2 linked regions of the Dyadobacter chenhuakuii genome follow. The protein of the gene in region 1 interacts with the protein of each later gene in a pairwise test. Links are inferred from orthologs where the notes say so. Each region holds a gene or a part of one and is shown on either strand. Other genes may lie near its edges. The genes, in order: NFI80_RS21120 and topA.

Region 1 (11,318 bases):
GCACTTCGCTTCTGCATATTGTACTTCGCTCAGAAAGTTGACCGCCAGATTCTCATTCACTATCCCGTCCGACGCCGCAAAAAATGCAAGCACGTGCGAGATAAAATGCCTTTCACCGTCGTTCAGGTTCTCCCAGTCTTTCATATCCTGAGAAAGATCGATCTCCTCAGCCGTCCAGAAAGACGCTTCATGACGTTTGTACATTTCCCAGATATCGGAATGTTTGATCGGAAATAGCACAAACCGCAAAGGATCTTCAACTAACAGGGGCTCCTGCCTGGTAAGTTCTTGTGACATAAGTATTTAAAAATTTTAACGGGGACCAGATGTATAATTTATTGATTAGCCCGGGCCAGATTTGCCGGACTGGAGAAAACAAATCTACACGCTTTGCCCCGGAAATTCAAGGAGAATCTGATCAAATTGAATTCTTATCGGGGGAATATTCTTAGGACGAATAAGCTAACTTTGTCGCGCTCACATTACTTTAAATTTCGCTTACATTGAAGATTTCCGGCTTTACAATTATCAGGAATGCGATTATAAATGATTACCCGATTGTGGAGGCGATCACGTCCATTTTGCCCGTTGTGGATGAAATGCTGGTGAGTGTGGGGCATAGCGATGATGACACATTGGGGCTGATCCGGTCCATTGCTTCGGACAAAATCAGGATCGTGGAATCGGAGTGGGATATGTCTCTGCGGGAAGGCGGGAAAGTGCTTGCGGTGGAAACGGATAAGGCGCTGAAACAGATTTCGCCCGATGCTGATTGGGCGTTTTACATTCAGGGCGACGAGGCGGTTCATGAAAAATATCACCAAGCAATCATTGATTCTTGCACGCGGCACTTAACTGATGAACGCGTTGAAGGTTTGGTTTTCGATTACGTCCATTTTTACGGCACTTACGATTACATTGGCGACAGCAGAAAATGGTATCGCCGCGAAATCCGCATTATCAGGAATGAAAAAAGTCCAAAAGGTTTGCCGATTTCAGCTTATCGCGATGCGCAGGGTTTCAGAAGAGGAAATCAGAAATTGAATGTGATGCATTCCGGCGCGGCGGTTTATCATTACGGTTGGGTGAAAAGTCCGGCGCAGATGAAAACCAAGATGAAAAATGTAAGCCGTTTTTGGAATGAAGGCGAGGCTTGGGAAAAGATCCTGGAATCGGACGATGTGTTCAATTATGAAGAATTTGATTCATTAAAACGCTTTGAAGAAACGCATCCCACAGTAATGCAAGAACGCATTGCACGGCAAAACTGGAAAGTCGATCTCGACACATCCAAGAAGCGATTCAAACTGAAAGATGCGCTTCTTTACTGGTATGAAAAGGGGACGGGTAAGCGGCTCTTCGAGTTCAGAAATTACCGGTTATTGTGATATTAGGGCACAAATGAGTGTGAAACGATAACATATTTTAGCGTTTAAATCCTTAATATTGTAGTTTCAGAAAACTCACGAAATTCCTCGTTACATGTTTGAGTATTTTAAAAATTCTCTCGCCAGAAAGAAAGCACGTCGCCAATTTCAGGAATATCCTCACAAAACGGACACATTTGTGTTGGCTGAGGAAGGTGAAATTTCATTTGCAAACTGGAAAAACCCGTTGGTAAACCCAAAGGTGATAACGCAGGAAGAAGTCAATTTTTTCAAGAAATTTATTCCAAAAGGAAGCCTCTGCATCGACATTGGAACAAACATTGGTGACACAACTGTGCCAATGGCGCTCGCAACAGGCAAAACGGGAACAACCATCGGTTTTGATCCGAACCCGCACGTTTTCAAGATTTTAGAAAAAAACGTAGCGCTTAATGTTGATAAAACAAACATTATCCCGCTGCCATATGCGATAACCAAAGAAGACGGTGAATTTTTTTACAGTTCTTCGGAAGCATCATTTGGTAATGGTGGAATTTCAAACGAAATCGTTGAGGATCAAGGCGCATTTCAACTTCCTGAGAAAATCAAAGGAATTAACCTTGAAAAGTTTCTTAAAACCAATTATGCTTCTTTATTAAATAAACTTTCCTTCATTAAGGTGGACGTGGAAGGTGCTGATATGGAAGTAATTAGATCAATCAGTAATCTAATCAGACAATTTAAGCCCGTGCTGGTTGCAGAATGTTTCCCAAAAGCAACCACCGAAGAACGTGCCGAATTGTATCACATTGTCTCTGAATTTGGCTACACATTACATTACTTTTCCGACTTCGACGAGAACGCGAAAATTATCAAAATCGAAGGTCCTCGTGATATGAATAAGTGGAAAACGTTCAACTTCTACGCCGTTCCGAACGAAGCTTAAATCCAGCGTTTTCGGCGGAAAAACCAAAGTACAACGGCTGAGGAAAAGACCATTAAAAAGAGCGAGCCCCAAAAGCCCCAGGGTTCGGAGGTGCTGGGAATATGATTGTAATTCATTCCAAAAATTCCTGCGATCAGCGTTGGCGGCATGAAAATGATCGTTACCACAGTGAAAATCTTGATCACCTGGCTTTGCTCAATGTTGATCAAACCCATAAATGTATTTTGCAGATATTCAAGGCGTTCGAAGTTGAAAGTCGTGTATTCGAGCAGTGAACTAACGTCTTTCAGGATGATACGCAAATGTTCCTTCCTGTCTTCGGGGAAATACTGACTTCTCAAAATTCCGGATAGCACGCGTTGCTTGTCGATGCTCGTTTCGCGGAGCATCATGGTCGTTTCCTGCAAACCACTAATGCGGATCAGGACTTCCTGACGGGCTTTTTGTTCGTGTGTAAGGTCTTTACTAATGGCAGAAATATCACGCGAAATGCCTTCCAGCGAATCTGCATCGGCTTCAATACGCGTTTCCAACAGCAGCAACATGAAATCCACACCGCTCTGAATGCTTTCCGTGCTTACTTTCATTTTCTTGACCGTATCGGCGAAGGTTTTTGAGTCGCCGCGGCGGTAAGTGAAGAGCACATTTTGATATAAAATAAAAGAGACCGGATACATTTCATATCCATTCCGATCGATTCTTAAGAAGTTAGAATTGGCGTTAATCGTGTCATTTTGTTCAAAAAACCGCGAACTGCTTTCAATTTCAACAATTTCCTGGGGCGTCTGGAAGCTGATATTGCATTTATTCTCGACCCATTCCTCTTCCTCCGCACTCGGCGACTGCAAATCAACCCAAACCAAATTCTTAACTTTCCCAAGCTCGCGAATATCATTCTCGCGCTTAATTAACCGACCTTCTTTATAAAATATGCGTACCATTTTTTAAAGTTGGGAAAAAACCAGGAACCACCAAAAAGCGATTTTAGAAATTGCTGATTTAACTTACCTTGCAGTCTGATTTAATCACATACTATTGAAACATAATTATTACCCCTACCTGGCTTCGGAGGATTATCTGTCTTTCACTTTTAGCAGTATATCTCAAAAGCGTATCGTTCGTAAAAAGGCTGAATTTTTATTGATTTCCGAAGACGTATGCAATTTCGCTTTTGGCGATTTGACTGAGAACAATGAGATTGATGATCGTGCAGTGACTGACAATAAAGATACAAATATGGTTTTAGCTACGGTTATTCGAATTCTGCTTGAATTCCTTGACATTCATAAAAATAAAGCTGTATACTTTCAGGGAAGCACTCCATCGCGAACAAGGATGTATCAAATCATTTTAAGAAAGGAAAAGCCGAATTGGGAGACCAGGTTAATTGTTTACGGCATATTTAATGGTGAGATAATGCCCTATGAAACAGATTTTAAGTTTGATGCGTTTATAGTAAAACAAAAAGATGCCTAGTATTATGGAAACAAAGAAAAACCGCTTAATTGATGGCCCCAAGGCGACAATAGATCCAAATTTGAAGAGTGGAATGCACAACGATTCACCTTTCATCAAACGGAAGATGGAACAGGCTAGAAAGACCCTTGCTGGCGTAGACCTGAGCATCCTCGGGATCAAGGACAAGTTTTAAGTACTTACCAAACGTTCCTCATTTTTTAGATCAAATGCGTACTTTTGTGTAATGCAAAGTACAAGTTCCCCAAGTATCTTCACAACGCAATTCTGGTTACTTGGCCTTAGTTCGTTTCTTTTTTCTTCCAGCTTCAACATGCTCATTCCCGAGCTTCCGGGATATCTTTCCGAGATGGGCGGTGCCGAATATAAGGGCGCAATCATTGGTTTATTCACATTAACAGCCGGACTTTCCCGTCCATTCAGTGGTCGTCTGACCGATCGCATTGGCCGCGTTCCGGTCATGGCATTCGGCTCCATTGTCTGCTTTGTTTGCGGATTTTTGTATCCAATATTCACAACCGTAATGCCTTTCCTGCTTCTCAGGCTGGTTCATGGCTTTTCAACTGGCTTCAAACCAACCGGAACTTCGGCTTACGTTGCGGACATTGTTCCTGCCGACAGGCGCGGGGAAGCTATGGGCGTGCATGGGATGTGTATGGGCGTGGGTTCTGCGTTCGGTCCTGCGGTGGGAAGCATGATTAGTGAAGCTTTTTCGCTGAATGCATTGTTTTACACATCTTCGTTATTCGCATTTCTGTCCATTGCGATATTGCTGAATATGAAAGAGACGCTTGTCAAAAAAGAGCGTCTTTCCTGGAATGCTTTTCAAATTACTAGAAGGGATATTTTTGAGCCTGCTGTTTTCAGCCCTGCACTGGTTACATTCCTTTGCTATTTCGGTTATGGCGCTGTGGCGACGGTTACGCCGGATTTTAGCGGCTATCTGGGATTGCAAAACCGCGGCTTTTATTTTATGTTTTTTACGATTTTCTCGATCTTAATCAGGCTTTTTGCCGGAAAGATTTCGGATAGGCATGGCCGGATTCCCGTGACCATTGCCGGTTGCATTGTGCTTATTATCGCAATGATCATAACAGGTTATGCTGATTCCGTCCCAATGTTTTTTGCCGGGGCTGCATTTTTTGGCATGTCGATGGGCATTCTGTCGCCTGTGCTTTCTGCGTGGACAGTGGATTTGAGCCAGGATGATAACCGCGGACGATCCATTGCTACAATGTTCATTTCTTTGGAAGCTGGGATTGGCTTAGGCGCATTTTTATCGGCTGAACTATTTGCAAATCAGCGTGGGAATTTGCCGCTGGTTTTCTTTGTCATGGCCGGCTTTGCCTTGGCCGCATTAATTTACACGGTCTTGATTTATCAATTCAAAAAACGCCGCGCCCGTGTTATTTGACGATAGTTACCAAACCGTCACCGGGCCAGCGGAAGGTTTTTTCAAAGATAAAGGCAGCAAATTTCTGGCTTACAGTTTTCCAATAGAAGGCGAAACGGATGCAAAAGCACATCTGGCAACATTGCGGGAGCTGCATCCCAAAGCCGTGCATCATTGCTACGCCTACCGGTTGGGCGCGGACCGCATGAGTTATAGAATGAGCGATGATGGCGAACCATCAGGAACTGCGGGCCGGCCGATCCTTAATACATTGTATTCCAGGAATGTTACGAATGTGCTGGTGGTTGTGGTGCGTTATTTTGGAGGGACATTGCTGGGTGTTCCGGGGTTGATTAATGCTTATAAACTGGCGACTGAGGATGCTTTAAGCCAGTCGGAAATTGTTACGAAGCATTTCTATAATTTATACCAGCTCAACTTTTCCTATCCGCAAATGAATGATGTTATGCGGATTGTGAAGGAAATGGAACTGCCTGTGAGGGAGCAGGTTTTTGAAATGGAATGTCGGTTAGTCGCGGAAGTTCGTGTGGCTAGCACGGAAAGATTTATTGCTCGCTGTGAGCAGGTTGAGGGACTTACTCATTCTCTTTTAACATCCGGATGAAGTCGTCTTCGTAATCTTTAATCGCTTTCAGCAGCTCTTTCAACTCCTGTTCTTCCGGCGAGCCTTTTTTCGCACCAAAGATTTCATCTGCCCGTTCCGAGGCTTTTTCGTATTCGCTTTCGTTGTTGATTTTCATCACTTTATTATTTGAATGAAGTTTGTACGCTGGTTAATGCATCAAATTTTTGCTAAAATAATAAAGAACACGCAGGGGACATTACTTATTATCTATTTTAGCAGTCGGTGATTTGCAGAGCGCATGTAAGCCGGAATGTTGTGAGCAAACTTTGCAACTCTGAGCCGATTTTTTGGGTTATCCAATAACCAGTTTTACTGAACTTTATCGCAAACGGAAATATCATTTTGGAACATTTGAATGCAACTGAGCTCGAAGGCCAGGATTTAATTGAAGTAGAAGGCGCACGCGAGCATAATTTAAAGAATATTGACGTCAACATCCCGCGAAACAAGCTTGTAGTGGTTACAGGCATCAGTGGAAGCGGGAAATCTTCATTGGCTTTTGATACGATTTATGCGGAGGGACAGCGCCGATATATGGAGAGTTTTTCTTCTTACGCGCGCGGTTTTATTGGTGAAATGGAGCGGCCGGATGTAGATAAGATCAGCGGTCTGTCGCCCGTAATCAGCATTGAGCAAAAAACCACTTCCCGTAACCCGCGATCAACGGTAGGGACGGTTACAGAAATCTATGACTTCCTGAGATTGCTTTACGCACGTGCGGGCGAGGCGTTTTCCTATGTTACGGGTCGGAAAATGGTCAAGCAATCGCAGGATCAGATCATTAATCAGTTATTTACACAGTTTTTAGGCAAAAAAATTAGCCTGCTTGCTCCTGCGGTAAAGGGCCGCAAGGGGCATTATAGAGAGCTGTTTGTTCAAATTGCGAGGCTGGGGTATAATAAGGTTCGGGTGGATGGTGAAGTGCAGGAAATTGCGCCGAAAATGCAGCTGGACCGCTATAAAGTCCATGACATTGAGATTGTTATTGACCGAGTTGTTCCTAAAAAAGAATCCGAAGATCCGCAATCGCGTTATCGATTGAGCCGGTCTGTGGCGACGGCGATTAAGCAGGGAAAAGGAGCATTGATGGTTTTGGACGAAAAAGGAGAAACTTTCTATTTTTCCCAAAACCTGATGGACCCGGAATCGGGCATAAGTTATGATGATCCTGCGCCTAATGCGTTCTCTTTCAACTCTCCTTACGGCTGGTGTCCCACTTGCCAGGGTTTGGGAATGATCGAGGAAATCACGGAAGAGTCCATAATGCCGGATAAATCGCTGAGCATTACAAAAGGTGGCATTGCGCCGATGGGCGAATATCGGGAAGCATGGATATTCAAGCAATTGGAGGTTTTGCTAAAACCGTTTAAAGTGACATTGGCAACGCCTTTGGAAAAATTTCCTGAGGAAGCGATGAAACTCGTGCTTTACGGAAGTGAAGACGCGGTGCCTGTTCCATCAAAAAAATACCCGGGAACAGAATGGGAAACCAAGTTTGACGGCATTATCAACTTTCTGAAACGCCAGCAGGAAAGCGGAAACGATAAAATACAGGATTGGTTGAAGGATTTTATGACTGTTCAGACTTGCCCTGAATGTAATGGCAAACGTTTGAGAAAGGAATCTTTGCATTTTCGGGTGGATGGTAAAGACATTGCAGAACTTGCCGATAGTGATATTCGGGTGTTGGCAGAATGGCTGGTAGGTTTGGAAGACAGATTGGAGGAAAAGCAACGCGTTATTGGTCACGAAGTTTTAAAGGAAATCAGGAAAAGAGTCGGTTTCCTGCTCGATGTGGGACTTGACTATCTGACATTGAATCGTGCATTAAGGACACTTTCTGGTGGAGAAGCGCAACGGATCAGGCTTGCAACGCAGATAGGAACGCAGCTGACGGGGGTGCTTTACATTATGGACGAGCCTAGCATTGGCTTGCATCAGCGTGATAATGTGCGGCTTATCAATTCTTTGAAGAGTTTGCGTGATCTTGGAAACACGGTTTTGGTTGTGGAGCACGATAAGGATATGATGCTGGCTTCTGATTACATTTTGGACATTGGACCTGGTGCTGGACGTCATGGCGGCAATGTTGTGGGAGCCGGAACGCCGGAAGTTTTTCTTCAAAATGGCTCGCTAACCGCAGAATATCTGAGTGGCAGAACTGCGATTGACGTTCCCAAAAAACGCCGGAAAGGAAGTGGCAAAACGATATCCATCAAAGGCTGCACAGGACATAATTTAAAAAATGTAAACATGTCGTTTCCGCTGGGAACGATGGTCTGTGTGACGGGTGTGAGTGGAAGCGGGAAGTCGTCGCTGATTCACGAAACGCTGTTTCCATTGCTAAATCAATTCTTTTATAAATCAAGAAGAGAGCCGCTGCCGTACAAGTCGGTGGAAGGGTTGGAAAATATTGACAAGGTAATTGAAGTGGATCAATCGCCGATCGGACGTACGCCGCGTTCTAACCCAGCGACTTATACGAATTTATTTACAGACATTCGGACGCTTTTTGCTGAATTGCCCGAAGCGAAAATCCGTGGTTATAAGCCGGGGCGTTTCTCGTTTAATGTGAAAGGCGGGCGTTGCGAAGATTGCGAAGGAGCTGGAATGAAGAAAATAGAAATGGATTTCCTTCCTGATGTGCATATCAATTGTGAAACTTGTAAAGGAAAGCGCTTCAATCGGGAAACATTGGAAGTGCGTTTCAAAGGAAAGTCCGTCGCTGACATTCTGGACATGACTGTGGAATCCGCATTGGAATTCTTTGAAAATCAACCTAGGATTTTGCGTAAAGTGCAGACATTGAATGATGTTGGCTTGGGTTACATTACATTGGGCCAGCACGCAACGACATTGTCCGGCGGAGAAGCGCAGCGGGTGAAACTTTCGGAAGAGCTATCAAAACGCGACACCGGAAAAACGCTTTACATTCTCGATGAACCGACAACCGGTTTGCATTTCCAGGATATCAGACATTTGCTGAATGTGTTGAACAAACTGGTTGAAAAAGGAAATACAGTGCTCATCATCGAGCATAACCTCGACGTTATCAAAGTAGCGGATCACGTCATTGACGTTGGCCCCGAAGGTGGCGCGAAAGGCGGACGCATTATTGCAGAAGGAACACCCGAAAAAGTGTCGAAGGTGAAGGGAAGTTACACCGGACATTTCTTGAAGGAAGAGCTGAAATAAGCCTTCCTTCTACATCCATTTGCTCAAAAACTGATTAAAACCATCCTTATGCTGATCGCTGACGGGAATTGTCATGCTGCCGATTTGGATGGTATTTTTTGTTACAGCGCTGATTTTATCCAGATTTACAATAAATGAGCGGTGTACACGCATGAATTTCGAAACCGGAAGTTTTTCTTCCAATGCTTTCAGGCTGGTGAGTGAAAGGATCGGCTTTGGATCCGATTTTAAATGAACCTTCACATAATCCTTCAAACCTTCCATATAAAGAATGTCCTCATAAGCAATCCTAACCAGCTGATATTCAACTTTAAGGAACAAATATCCATCTTTCGGATCCGGAGCGCTTGCAGAGGAAGCCTTGTTTAGCAATTCGCTGTAAGCCTGCGCTTTGGAAGCGGCTCGCAGGAATTCTTCGTAATTAAAGGGTTTTAGGAGATAGTCAAGTGCGTCTACGCGGAAGCCATCCAGCGCATATTGATTGAATGCAGTTGTAAAAATGATCCTTGGGGCACGGCTGTCGGCTTTGTCAATGACACGGGCCAGCTCAATGCCTGTCAGATCAGGCATTTGAATGTCCAGAAAAATGACATCAATGTGCTTGGAATGAATAGCTTGAAGCGCTTCCACAGCGCTGGAAAATCGACCGGCAAGTGCCAGGAAAGGGGTTTTTTCTATAAATGAACAAACAAGTCCGAGTGCTAATGGCTCGTCATCGACTGCTATGCATTGGAGTACACTCATGCAGTTTCTAATTCCAAATGAACTTCAAATTCTTTTTCTTCCTTATTCTCAGTCACTTCCAGCTGATATTTTCCGGGATATAAAAGGTCAAGCCGGCGTTGCGTGTTGACAAGCCCTATGCCGTTACTTTCATCCAAAATGGCCCTTTTGTCGGTAAATAAAGTGTTTTTAACCTCAACAAATATCTTATGCTTGTCCTGCCGGATCTGAATGTCGATCCTGCTCGGCTGCACCGCGCTTACGCCGTGTTTAAATGCATTTTCAATAAACGGTAAAAAAAGCATTGGAGCAATAGACACGTCATGCATCGGGCTCGGCGGATCTAAATGAACGGTCACTTTATCGGTCAATCGCAGCTGCATTAATTGGATGTAATCCTGTGCAAAAGCGATTTCCTGGCTTAGTAACACCGTTCCGTGCTGCGTCTCGTAAAGGACATAGCGCATCATGCGGGAAAGTTTGTGCAAAGCTTCTCTTGCTGCTTCTACATCAATGACCGTTAGTGCATATATGTTATTTAATGTATTGAAAAAGAAATGCGGATTGATCTGCGCTTTCAAAAACGAAAGCTCAGAATTGATTTTTTCCTTTTCCAGATTTTCCCTGTATTGCTTATCGCGCTGCACGTCTTTCACCGCAGCGACGCTCGTGCTAATGCCTATAATAAGCAACGCCGTCATGAGCGAGAAATAATCCAGTCTGTCCTGAGGTTTCTTATCACCGTTTGCTTCGCGGGCTGTTTTGAATGCCCTGTCCATTTGTTCGCCGTGATTAATAGCGATTTTTACCTGCTCAATGATGACAGCCAACGCGATCACAGACACCAGATTCAGCAATATAAAGCGACTATAACTGTTCCGGGCGAGGAATTTGGGAAACCAGAAATAATAGTTCAGATAAAAAATCCCGATCAGTAAGGTGAACAAAACGGCTTGCTTGACCCAGAATGTAACCGGAAACTGGATCTGCCAGCTCAGCGGTTGCCACATGAGAAACAGGGCCAGAAAGGTCCATCCCAAAAGATGCAGAAAAAATGGAGGATATTTTCGTGCGGTATTAGCGTCCATTGTCAGTTCATTAGGTGAGTATAGCAAACTTTGCTTGCAATTACAATCTTACGCGTAATATATCAAAGTGCCTAGCCCAATCGATTAACACCCGGCAAATACCGACTGATCAGCGCCATCACTCTATAAAGCAACTTTGCGGCACAAATACTGATTTCTGCACTATTCTAAGAATCAGATCGGACGACTTATCGGCTAAAAGCAGGGTTTGATCGGTGGAAGTGTCCTTTCCATCTATTGCCCGATTTATTGTCAGGTTAAGGTATTTACTTTGAAATTGAATCGAACAATTTTTGCAACACAACCATGAACATGACGAGAAAAGTTACTCCTATTATACTTATGATGTTGCTGAGCTTCGCAGCCTCAGCGCAATTCCCCGGAGGCGGCGGCGGATTCGGTGGAAACCGAGGAGGTGGAAATGACAGGCCGCAACGGCAGACAGTTATCCCGGGAACGGCCGAGGACACGCCCAAAGGAAATG
Region 2 (11,375 bases), 3.9 Mb from region 1 along the record:
TGCGAAATTACAGATTGTTTGGGTTTCCTTCAAAAACAAATGAATAACTTTCCAATGCCCTGGAACACAAGTATAAGCGCAATTGCAACACAGGAAAGGCCGGAGCATTTTTACTTTGCCGAGGCATATGATTTCATGCAATCCTGGTTGAACGGCCAGCATACATTCACATTACAGACTTCCGGATCGACCGGGGCGCCCAAACCGATCCAAATTCACCGGAGCCAGTTGATCGCAAGTGCACAAATGACGGGCAAGGCGCTGGGCCTTCGTTCAGGAACGCGCGCGCTTGTTTGTCTGAATGTACATTATATAGCGGGCCTGATGATGCTTGTCCGCGGGATGGAGCTCGATTGGGAAATGACGGTCATTGAGCCTTCCGCCAATCCTTTGCTGGACGTTAACAGGCTTGATACATTCGATTTCACTGCTTTGGTGCCGTTGCAACTGGGCACTATACTCGAAAATTCAAAGACAGAAAATCAGGTGAACAGATTAGGAACAGTGCTTTTGGGCGGAGCGCCGGTCAATGTTTCGCTGCAAAGAAAAATTGAATCATTGAGCGTTCCGGTTTACCAAAGTTACGGGATGACCGAAACGGTTTCGCACATTGCGTTGCGCAGGTTGAACGGAGGAAATTTTTCAGAAGATTACCAATTCCTGCCCAACATTGTTTTTGGCACAGACGATCGCGGCTGCCTGCACATTTCCGGACCGGTTACGAATGGTGAAGTTGTCCAAACTAATGATCTGGTTGAGATTGCCGGAAATACATTCAAATGGATCGGAAGGGCTGATAATGTGATCAATTCGGGAGGCGTTAAGATCGTTCTTGACAAAGTGGACGCGACCGTAGGCAAAGTGTTTTTTGATTTAAAGATCGGGAATGCATTTTTTAACTGGTTCGTTTCGGATGAAAAACTGGGGCAGAAACTGATCCTGGTCGTCGAAGGAACCGGGAACACTTTTCAGGCAAAGGACATGATTGAAGAAATTAGAAAAAGCCTTTCCGCCTATGAAACGCCGAAACATGTTTACTTTGTGCAGCATTTTAATAAAACAACCACGGACAAGGTCGACAAGCGGCGCACGGTCCAACAACTTTTAGCATCTCAAAATGGATAAGAATATTCAGATCCCCGGTTACTACATCATTCGTTTTCAAACAGCCTCCGTCGTTCCGGCCCCTTATTCGCATTTTTATACATTAAAACTCGATATCGCTGCGAAGGACCGGCTTACGGTTGATTTTGACATTAAATATCTGGATCGCGATGAGCTGGATGAGGACGATTTGCTGGACGAAGGTTTTTCACCGGATGATGATTACGCCTGGAAAGGCAATGTTCCCGCGATCTGGATCGCGCAGTTTCAGGACATTATGACTTCTTCCAAAATCATCAGAAAGAGAGAGGAAAGTGAATTTGAGGATTTTGTAGAAATTGAGCTCGACGAGAATGGTAAAATGGTTACTATTTATCCGGTCGATAAGGAACGCTGGTCGTACTTCTTACAGGAGTTTATGCAGGCAGTTTTTGAAGCGGGCGGGAGAGAGATGCCATTTGAGCTAACTTACCTCGAAATTGACGGCGATAACCAGAAGCAGCTGGACCTGCGCGCATCATTTGCAGAAAAATCGTTCACATTGGTAAAGGATAAAGCGCCGGCCCGGAAACTGGAATGGTCGCAGTTGCAAAAGGTTATGGACACGGTTTATAAGGCCGAGTTCGTTCCTGATAATGCTTCGGACAAAAAGCCTTCAAAAAAGGGAAAATACATTACTGCCGGAGACGGACTTTGGTATCAAATGGGCGTTGCGATCCTGGAAACAACCTCAAAAAGCCGGGATTTGGACAAAATTGAGGCTTTGTTTAATTCTTTATCCAAGTAATTGCTGTTCAAATTATTAAGATCTGTACTGGTTCAGTTCCTGCTGCAATTCATCTACCAGCAGGCTGACCCTTTCCAGTGAAGGCTGCGGTGTAGGCAGTTGCAAACTTACAAATGCCTTCACTTCCCAAACTTCCTGCACATCCTGCAAAGGAACTTCTAATTCTTCAAACTCGGCCATATCGGACGTCAGAAGCAACATTCCCGAAGTTTTTACCTGATTAAATGCAGTCCTGTAAACGAATCCGTGGCCACGCAGGACAAAGATGTATTGCATACCATCCTTAATATCATACCAGTTCCTCACGAATGTTCCCACCAGGATAGAACCTGGATAGGCAAAGTCTGCACCGCTTTCAAAGGCCCGGTAATAACCCATAGGCAGGTTAGGAAGCTGAAAAACGGGAAGTTGGTTCAGGTAGCCCGGATTTTGAAAGTTAGCAAGATATTCCTGCTGTAAATTTTTTGCAACCCATTGAATGGTAGGATAGTTAACTACTTTTTCTTCAACTGGTGCATTAAACTGGCTGCCCTGGAATTGGTTGTTAAAAACAGGCAGTTGTGAATCAGGAAGAGCGCTAGCTGCCGGGTTTTGTATAGCTGGCTGGTTCTGTGGCTCGCCATTTACAGGCTTGAAATTGACCTGCTTGGAAACCATTCGGATCTCCGGTTCAGGCTGCTGATATTTTTCAATGATTTTTGACAAAGGCTGCGGTTCCGAAAAAGCCGGAATGCGGATCTGCGAAGGAACAGGCGCATTGCCCGAATGCGAAACCGTCATAGGCCGACCGGCATTCATGGGCAAGGACATATCCGGCGTTTCCCTTAATTTCCTGAGGTCATTTTTGAGCAGGTTATCCACTGTGATGCCAAACGCCGCCGCCATATTTTTCAAATTGGTCAGGTTTGGATTGGCACGGGCCTCTTCGTAAGCGCCAAGCAGAGAGCGTTTTATCGCGATCTTTCTTGCAAATTGCTCCTGAGTCAGGCCATTAAGCCTCCTGAGATATTTTATATTATTGCTGACGATGCTCATGATGAATGCCTTTCAGGTTATTGGTAAATTTCCTTCTTAGCAGCTTTGAAAGTGTTGGTTAGCAACCCACAAATGGTCATCAGGCCAACGCCTCCCGGAACGGGCGTAATGTAGCTCGTTTTCGGCGCTACGTCACTGAAGTTAACGTCACCCTTGATCGCAAAACCGCTTTTCTTGGTCTCGTCCACAACTCTCGTGATGCCCACGTCAATCACTACTGCTCCTTCTTTAACGTAATCAGCGGTCACAAATTCTGGTCGGCCCAGGGCAACGATCAAAATATCTGCGGTTTGGCAGATTTCTTTCAGATTCTGTGTTTTTGAATGTGTAATGGTTACCGTGCAATTGCCCGGATATTCATTACGCTGCATTAATATGCTCATCGGCAAGCCCACGATCTGGCTGCGGCCGATCACTACGCAATGTTTTCCGCTGGTTTCGATCTTGGCGCGAATCAGCATTTCTAATATCCCGAACGGAGTTGCCGAAATGTAAGCAGGCAAGCCTTTGCACATTTTGCCCACGTTCACCGGATGAAAACCATCCACGTCCTTAGCCGGACTAACGGCTTCCATAATGGTGTTTTCAGAAATATGTTTGGGTAGGGGAAGCTGCACAATGAATCCGTCCACGTCCGGATCGTTATTTAATCCTTCCACTGCGTCCAGAAGTTCTTTTTCGCTTATTTCAGGCCCGAATCTCAGTAATGTTGATGTGAAACCAATTTCTTCACAGCTTCTGATCTTGGATGCTACGTAGGTTTCGCTTGCGCCATTGGCACCAACGAGTATGGCAGCCAAATGCGGCTTTTTGCCACCACCGGCCACCCACGCTTCCACTTCGTTTTTTATTTCAAACTTAATTTGGGATGAAATCGCTTTCCCGTCTAGTAACTGCATTATTGACTGATAATATTTTTGATAAGAATTTCCATTCCCGTAGTCGCCTTTTCCTGAATGAATGTCATGTTGGGTTTGAGACTGATATCGGGTTTTGCAGGATCGATAATATAAATAGGCTTGTCCGCGCCGACGTAATGCACGAGTCCTGCTGCCGGATAAACTGCCAGCGACGTGCCGACAACCACAAAGATGTCAGCCTGTTCCGTAACATCCATCGCGATTTCCATCATCGGAACTTCCTCGCCGAACCACACAATGTGCGGCCTCAGCTGGCTCCCAAGTTCACAGAGATCTCCCGTTTTTAGCTCCCAGGATGACATTTCATAAACCAGGTCAGGGTTCTTCGTGCTTCTGGATTTGAAAAGCTCGCCATGCAAATGGATTATGTTTGAAGAACCGGCGATCTCGTGCAGGTTATCGACGTTTTGGGTAATGATGGTTACGTCAAAATCCTTTTCCAACTCCACGAGCGCATAATGGGCAGCATTGGGCTTCACGTCCGCAGCCTGCTTTCTGCGCTGGTTGTAAAAGTCCAGCACAAGTTCCTGGTTACGCTGCCAGGCTTCCGGGGTGGCCACATCCTCAATGCGGAAGTTGTCCCACAATCCACCATTGTCGCGGAATGTGCTGATCCCGCTTTCGGCACTGATGCCCGCTCCGGACAGCACTACAAGTTTTTTCATGATCTTTATTTTCTAGTGTGTAACTGATTTATTATTAGCTCTTTTTCGCTGCTTTGGGTGCTGCCGGCTTCTTAGCCGCCGGTTTCGCTGCTGCTTTTTTCGCCGCTGGCTTTTTGGCTGCCGGTTTTTTCTCCGCCACCTTTTTCTCTGCCGGTGCTTTTACAACAGCCGCCTTAGCCACCGGTTTCTTGCCAAATCTTCCCGCAGGCTTATCCGGTGTCTCTGCTGCCAGCTTCACTACTTCTTCGTAGGTAAGCGATGCCGGTTCTGTTCCTTTCGGAATCTTAACATTCTTCTTTCCAAAAGCAATGTAAGGTCCGTATTTACCATTCAGCACTTTCGCGTCCGGATCTTCGGCGAACTCTTTAATGGTCCTGTTGCTGTCCTGTAAGCGTTTTTCAGTGATAATTTCGATCAGTCTGTCTTCTGTGACAGCCATTGGATCGTCTGTTCTTGCCAGAGAATAATATTTGCCGTCATGCTTTACATATGGGCCGAATTTTCCGATGTTGACGATCAATTCTTTCTCCTCGTACAAACCTACTTCGCGTGGCAGTTTAAATAATTCAAAAGCTTCTTCCAGCGTAATGTTCTCCATCAGCTGACCTTTCATCAAGCTCGCAAATTTTGGTTTTTCCTCATCTTCCGCATCACCGATCTGCACATAAGGGCCGTATTTACCGATTCTTACGGATACTTTTTTGCCCGTTGCAGGATCTTCGCCCAGATCGCGCGACGTGAGGCTGCGGTCGATGGCTTCTTCGTTTGCCTCGGTTACTTTCTTCTGAAATGGCGTGTAAAAGTTCTTGATCATCTGGCGCCATTCGAGCTGGCCTTCGGCAATGTGGTCAAAATCCTTCTCAACATTAGCCGTAAAAGAGTAATCAATAATGTCATTAAAATGACTTACCAGAAAGTCATTCACGACCATTCCGGTGCTGGTAGGAAAGAGTTTTGCCTTTTCCGAGCCGTAAATTTCTTTATTGACCTTGCTGTTGATCTGGTTATTAGCCAGCGTCAGTTCTTTAAAATCACGTTCTGTTCCCTGGCGGTCTTCTTTTACAATGTATTCGCGCCTTAATATGGTAGAAATTGTAGGTGCGTATGTGGATGGACGTCCGATGCCCATTTCTTCCAGCTTTTTAACCAAACTTGCTTCCGTATAGCGGGGCGGGTTTCTTGTGAAGCGTTCCGTCGCTTTCATGTCTGCCAGGTTCAGGATCTGGTTAATGTTCAGCGGAGGCAGCATTCCTTTCTGCTCTTCATCGCCTTCATCGTCGCTGGATTCCATATATACTTTCAGGAAACCTTCGAATTTGATCACCTCGCCTTGTGCAACGAGTTCTTCGGAAGTAGTTGAAATAGAAATGGTTGCCGTTGTGCGTTCCAGTTGCGCATCCGACATTTGTGATGCGATGGCACGTTTCCAGATCAGCTCATACAAGCGCTGCTCATTGCGGTCGCTGCTGCCATTTAATGTAGAAAAATCAGTTGGCCTGATGGCTTCGTGAGCTTCTTGCGCCGACTCGTTTTTGGTCTTGAATATCCTTTTATTATAATAATCCTGTCCGTATTCCTTCGTAATCTGCACCCTGGCTTTTTCCAATGCTTCCTCCGACAAATTCGTGGAGTCCGTTCTCATGTAGGAGATTTTACCAGCTTCGTAAAGCCGTTGTGCAACGGTCATGGTTTGCGCTACGGAAAAGCTCAGCTTACGGGATGCTTCCTGTTGTAATGTAGAAGTTGTGAATGGCGGTGCTGGTGTTTTTTTGGCTGGTTTAACTTCAAGGCTTTTGATGGAGAACTGTGCGCCGATGCATTTTTCGAGAAATTTCATCGCATCTTCTTCCTGGGGAAAGTTCTTCGCCAATTCTGCATTCAGGACTTTGCCATTTCCAAGATCAAAATGCGCAGTCACTTTGAAGCTGCTTTTGCTTCTGAACGCATCGATTTCCCTTTCCCTTTCAACAATAATACGGACCGCAACAGATTGCACACGTCCGGCCGAAAGGTTTGATTTACCAATTCTTATTTTTTTCCAGAGCACCGGGGAAAGCTCATAACCTACGAGCCTGTCCAGGATCCGGCGTGCCTGCTGCGCGTCCACCAGATCTACATCTATTATACGCGGTTTGGAAATCGCATTTTGTAAAGCAGTTTTCGTAATCTCCCTGAACACAATTCTTTTAGTGTCGTCGGGTAACCCCAAGGCTTCTTTCAAGTGCCACGAAATCGCCTCTCCTTCGCGGTCATCATCCGTTGCGAGCCATACTTCTGCGCCCTTGGCGAGTTTTTTAAGCTCGGATATCACCTTTACTTTATCAGCGGAAATTTCATAAGAAGGTTGGAAACCATGCTCAACATCCACACCCATATCATGCTCCGGAAGGTCACGAACGTGCCCGAAACTTGACTTGACGGTGAAATCTGCTCCTAAATAACTTTCAATGGTTTTGGCCTTCGCCGGTGACTCAACGATCACCAGATTTTTTGACATAACTTTGGATTTAAGGGATCTTGTAGCACTTTGAATGTCCAAATATAGGGTACAATCCTGCAAAAAATCAAAGCGCTGCTGAAAAGGTAATCTAAAATCGCCGATAATGCGGCAGTCCCTGTTGGGCGTATTTGAAATAATTTCCCAAATATCCCGGCTGTAAGAACAAAAACTTTAAGGGCGAGGTTATTTAAATGCGTCCTTAGTATATAATGATGCTAAATAGTAGTGAAAAGCGGCAGGCAAGCCTCAGCTTATGCCGTAAATTCGTACTTTCGCGTGTTTTAATGATCAAAAATCTTCCACCTAATTGAGGCGTATATTGTATTTTTCACTATGAACATTTATAAGGATTACATCAAGGAAATTGAAGAAAGAGCAGCCCAGGGACTTCATCCTAAGCCAATAGACGGCGCCGAGTTGCTGGGAGAAATTATCGCACAGATAAAGGATACGGAAAACGAGTATCGCGAAGATTCTCTCAAGTTTTTTATCTACAACACATTACCAGGAACAACAAGCGCTGCCGGTGCGAAAGCCAGGTTCCTCAAAGAAATCATTCTTGGCGAATCCATCGTTTCAGAAATATCACCCGCTTTTGCATTTGAACTGCTGTCGCACATGAAGGGCGGTCCTTCCATTGGCGTATTGCTGGATCTTGCATTGGGCGAAAATTATTCGATTGCTAAACAAGCGGCTGCGGTGCTTAAAACGCAGGTTTACTTATATGATGCAGACACAGACCGTCTGAAAGAAGCATTTAAAAGCGGCAACGAAATCGCCCGGGAAATCCTTGAAAGTTATGCCCGCGGGGACTTCTTCACATTGCTGCCTGAAATACCGGAAGAAATTAAGATCGTAACATTCATTGCCGGAGAGGGGGATATCTCAACCGATTTACTCTCTCCGGGTAATCAGGCGCACTCGCGCTCTGACCGCGAATTGCATGGTCAATGTATGATCACAACGACTGCCCAGAAGCAAATCAAAGCATTACAGGAAGAGCATCCTGACAAAAGCGTGATGTTGATTGCTGAGAAAGGCACGATGGGCGTGGGCTCTTCGCGCATGTCCGGTGTGAATAATGTGGCGCTTTGGACCGGCAAGCAGGCGAGTCCGTATATCCCTTACGTTAACATTGCGCCTATTGTGGGCGGAACCAATGGCATTTCTCCCATTTTCCTAACCACTGTTGATGTTACAGGGGGAATTGGAATAGATTTGAAAAACTGGGTTAAGAAAGTGGACGAGAACGGAAACGTTGTTCGTAACGAAAGCGGAGATCCTGTTTTGGAAGAGGTTTATTCAGTTGCTACGGGCACTGTTTTGACCATTAATACAAAAACAAAAAAACTGTACAACGGCGACAAGGAACTGATTGACATTTCCAAAGCGCTTACGCCACAGAAAAAGGAATTTATCAGAGCAGGCGGCTCCTATGCCATTGTTTTTGGTAAAAAAATACAAACGGTCGCGGCAAAGATCTTAGGCATCGAACCTACGCTTGTTTTCGCACCTTCCAAAGAAATTTCAAATGAAGGCCAGGGCCTTACTGCGGTTGAAAAGATCTTCAACAGAAATGCAGTTGGGACAACGCCGGGTAAAGTTTTGCACGCCGGTTCTGATGTTCGTGTTGAGGTTAACATTGTCGGTTCGCAAGATACGACGGGTTTAATGACCGCTCAGGAACTGGAATCAATGGCTGCGACAACCATTTCGCCGATTGTGGACGGGGCTTATCAATCTGGTTGCCACACCGCATCGGTTTGGGATAAAAAAGCGCAGGCTAACATTCCGAAACTGATGAAGTTTATGAATGATTTCGGCCTCATCACAGCGCGTGACCCGAAGGGCGAATATCACTCGATGACCGATGTGATCCACAAAGTCCTTAACGACATTACTATTGACGAATGGGCAATCATCATCGGTGGCGACTCACATACAAGAATGTCCAAAGGCGTTGCTTTTGGTGCTGACTCGGGAACTGTTGCCATTGCACTTGCAACCGGTGAAGTTTCCATGCCAATTCCCGAATCCGTTAAGGTAACATTTAAAGGTGACATGAAAGGGCACATGGATTTCCGTGATGTCGTTCACGCCACACAGGCGCAAATGTTGCAGCAATTTGGCGGCGAAAACGTTTTCCAGGGCCGCATCATTGAAGTGCATCTGGGAACATTACCCGCCGACCAGGCATTTACATTTACCGACTGGACTGCGGAAATGAAGGCGAAAGCTTCCATTTGTATTTCAGAAGATGACACGTTGATCGAATCCCTGGAAATTGCTAAAAACAGGATCCAGATTATGATTGATAAGGGCATGGAGAACCACAAGCAGGTTCTTCAGGGACTGATCAACAAAGCAGATAAGCGCATTGCTGAAATCAAATCCGGTGAAAAACCTGCTTTGGTTCCTGATGCAAATGCTAAATATTATGCAGAAGTTGTCATTGATCTCGACGCGATCGTTGAACCGATGATTGCCGATCCGGATGTAAATAATAAAGAGGTTTCAAAGCGTTACACCCACGATACAATCCGTCCGCTTTCTTTTTATGGAGAGGACAAAAAAGTTGATCTTGGTTTCGTAGGCTCTTGTATGGTTCATAAAGGGGATTTGAAAATCGTTTCTCAAATGCTCCGTAATCTGGAAGAACAAAAAGGCAAAGTTGAATTCTTCGCTCCGCTGGTTGTGGCCGCGCCGACTTACAATATTATAGAAGAGCTGAAAAAAGAAGGTGACTGGGATGTTTTGCAAAAATACTCAGGCTTTGAATTCGACGATAACGCTCCGAAAGTAGCGGCGCGTACGGAATATGAAAACATGATGTATCTGGAACGTCCGGGCTGCAACCTTTGCATGGGTAACCAGGAAAAAGCCGCCAAAGGCGATACAGTTCTGGCTACTTCTACCCGTCTTTTCCAGGGAAGGGTTGTTGAAGATTCGGATCGTAAAAAAGGAGAGTCATTGCTGGCATCTACGCCGGTGGTCGTTTTGTCCGCAATCCTCGGACGCATTCCGAACATTGAGGAATACAAAGCGGCAGTGGTTGGCATTGACCTGACGAAGTTTGCACCGCCAGTTAAACAATTGGCGAGATAATCGATACTGGCACAGTTGTTGACGCGTGTGAATGTATTAGCATAAATAATAATTACTATGGCTTTTGACTTAGACATGATTAAGGGCGTTTATGCCCGTATGCAGGAAAGGGTGGAAGCTGCTCGTAAGATAGAGGGGCGGCCTTTAACGCTTGCAGAAAAGATTTTATATTCCCATTTGTGGGAAGGAACCCCTAAACAGGTTTACGAGCGCGGCAAGTCCTACGTGGATTTTGCTCCCGACCGTGTTGCTATGCAGGATGCCACCGCCCAAATGGCGCTGTTGCAGTTCATGCAGGCTGGACGGCCGCAGGTTGCAGTTCCTTCAACCGTGCATTGTGATCACTTGATCCAGGCAGAGGTTGGGGCGACGCAGGATTTGAAAAATGCGGTTGACAAAAACAAAGAAGTTTATGACTTCCTTTCTTCGGTTTCCAATAAATACGGCTTAGGCTTCTGGCGCGCAGGCGCTGGTATCATTCACCAGGTTGTGCTTGAAAACTATGCATTTCCGGGGGGTATGATGATCGGGACGGACTCACACACGCCTAATGCAGGTGGTTTGGGTATGATCGCGATAGGTGTCGGCGGCGCGGATGCCAGTGACGTCATGTCCGGTTTGGCTTGGGAGCTTAAAATGCCTCGTTTGATCGGTGTTAAACTAACTGGTAAGCTAAGCGGATGGACTGCTGCGAAAGACGTTATTCTTTGGGTTGCAGGCCAGCTGACTGTAAAAGGCGGAACCGGCTACATTGTCGAGTATTTCGGTGATGGTGCAGAAAGCATTTCAGCCACAGGTAAGGCGACGATCTGTAATATGGGAGCTGAAATCGGTGCTACTACATCGATTTTCGCATATGATGAAAGAAGCGCTGCTTATCTGAGAGCAACCGAAAGGGCTGAAATTGCAGATGCAGCGGACAACATTAAGTCATATCTGCGCTCTGATGACGAGGTTTATGCAGATCCTGCGACCTATTATGATCAGTTGATCGAACTGGACCTTTCTACACTGGAACCGCACGTAAACGGACCATTTACACCGGATTTGGCCTGGCCTTTGTCTAAATTCGCCACTGCGGTGAAAGAAAATGGCTGGCCTGAAGTGCTTTCGGTTGGGTTGATCGGATCCTGTACAAATTCAAGTTATGAAGATGTTAGCCGTGCAGCGTCTTTGGCGCAGCAGGCTGTGGATAAGAAACTGACTGTAAGCTCGGAATATACCATTACGCCAGGTTCGGAACTCGTTCGCTATACGGT

The links.
Region 2: the proteins of NFI80_RS21120 (region 1) and topA interact in binary tests that used the Escherichia coli proteins (3 or more experiments, as listed by UniProt). The link is inferred for Dyadobacter chenhuakuii from one-to-one orthologs.

What each region holds. Positions count from the first base shown.
Region 1 is NZ_CP098805.1:5,046,767-5,058,084, forward strand. The notes cover bases 4,004-6,999. They hold NFI80_RS21120 (IMPACT family protein), read left to right. Parts: upstream 4,004-5,192; coding sequence 5,193-5,807; downstream 5,808-6,999. Other genes in these bases: NFI80_RS21115 (MFS transporter), read left to right, coding at 4,016-5,203; NFI80_RS21125 (hypothetical protein), read right to left, coding at 5,779-5,943; uvrA (excinuclease ABC subunit UvrA), read left to right, coding at 6,171-6,999. In the rest of the region: NFI80_RS21085 (ribonucleoside-diphosphate reductase small subunit), read right to left, coding at 1-297; NFI80_RS21090 (glycosyltransferase family 2 protein), read left to right, coding at 504-1,388; NFI80_RS21095 (FkbM family methyltransferase), read left to right, coding at 1,483-2,313; magnesium/cobalt transporter CorA, read right to left, coding at 2,310-3,254; NFI80_RS21105 (DUF6934 family protein), read left to right, coding at 3,349-3,789; NFI80_RS21110 (hypothetical protein), read left to right, coding at 3,794-3,964; more of uvrA, read left to right, coding at 7,000-9,023; NFI80_RS21135 (LytR/AlgR family response regulator transcription factor), read right to left, coding at 9,033-9,767; NFI80_RS21140 (sensor histidine kinase), read right to left, coding at 9,764-10,834; NFI80_RS21145 (TonB-dependent receptor), read left to right, coding at 11,141-11,318.
Region 2 is NZ_CP098805.1:1,169,859-1,181,233, forward strand. What follows is about bases 4,278-7,330. They hold topA (type I DNA topoisomerase), read right to left. Parts: upstream 7,009-7,330; coding sequence 4,546-7,008; downstream 4,278-4,545. Other genes in these bases: NFI80_RS04870 (SIR2 family NAD-dependent protein deacylase), read right to left, coding at 4,278-4,511. In the rest of the region: NFI80_RS04850 (AMP-binding protein), read left to right, coding at 40-1,125; NFI80_RS04855 (hypothetical protein), read left to right, coding at 1,118-1,891; NFI80_RS04860 (helix-turn-helix transcriptional regulator), read right to left, coding at 1,907-2,926; NFI80_RS04865 (bifunctional 5,10-methylenetetrahydrofolate dehydrogenase/5,10-methenyltetrahydrofolate cyclohydrolase), read right to left, coding at 2,944-3,825; more of NFI80_RS04870, read right to left, coding at 3,825-4,277; NFI80_RS04880 (bifunctional aconitate hydratase 2/2-methylisocitrate dehydratase), read left to right, coding at 7,345-10,116; NFI80_RS04885 (aconitate hydratase), read left to right, coding at 10,174-11,375. UniProt on the Escherichia coli protein: Releases the supercoiling and torsional tension of DNA, which is introduced during the DNA replication and transcription, by transiently cleaving and rejoining one strand of the DNA duplex.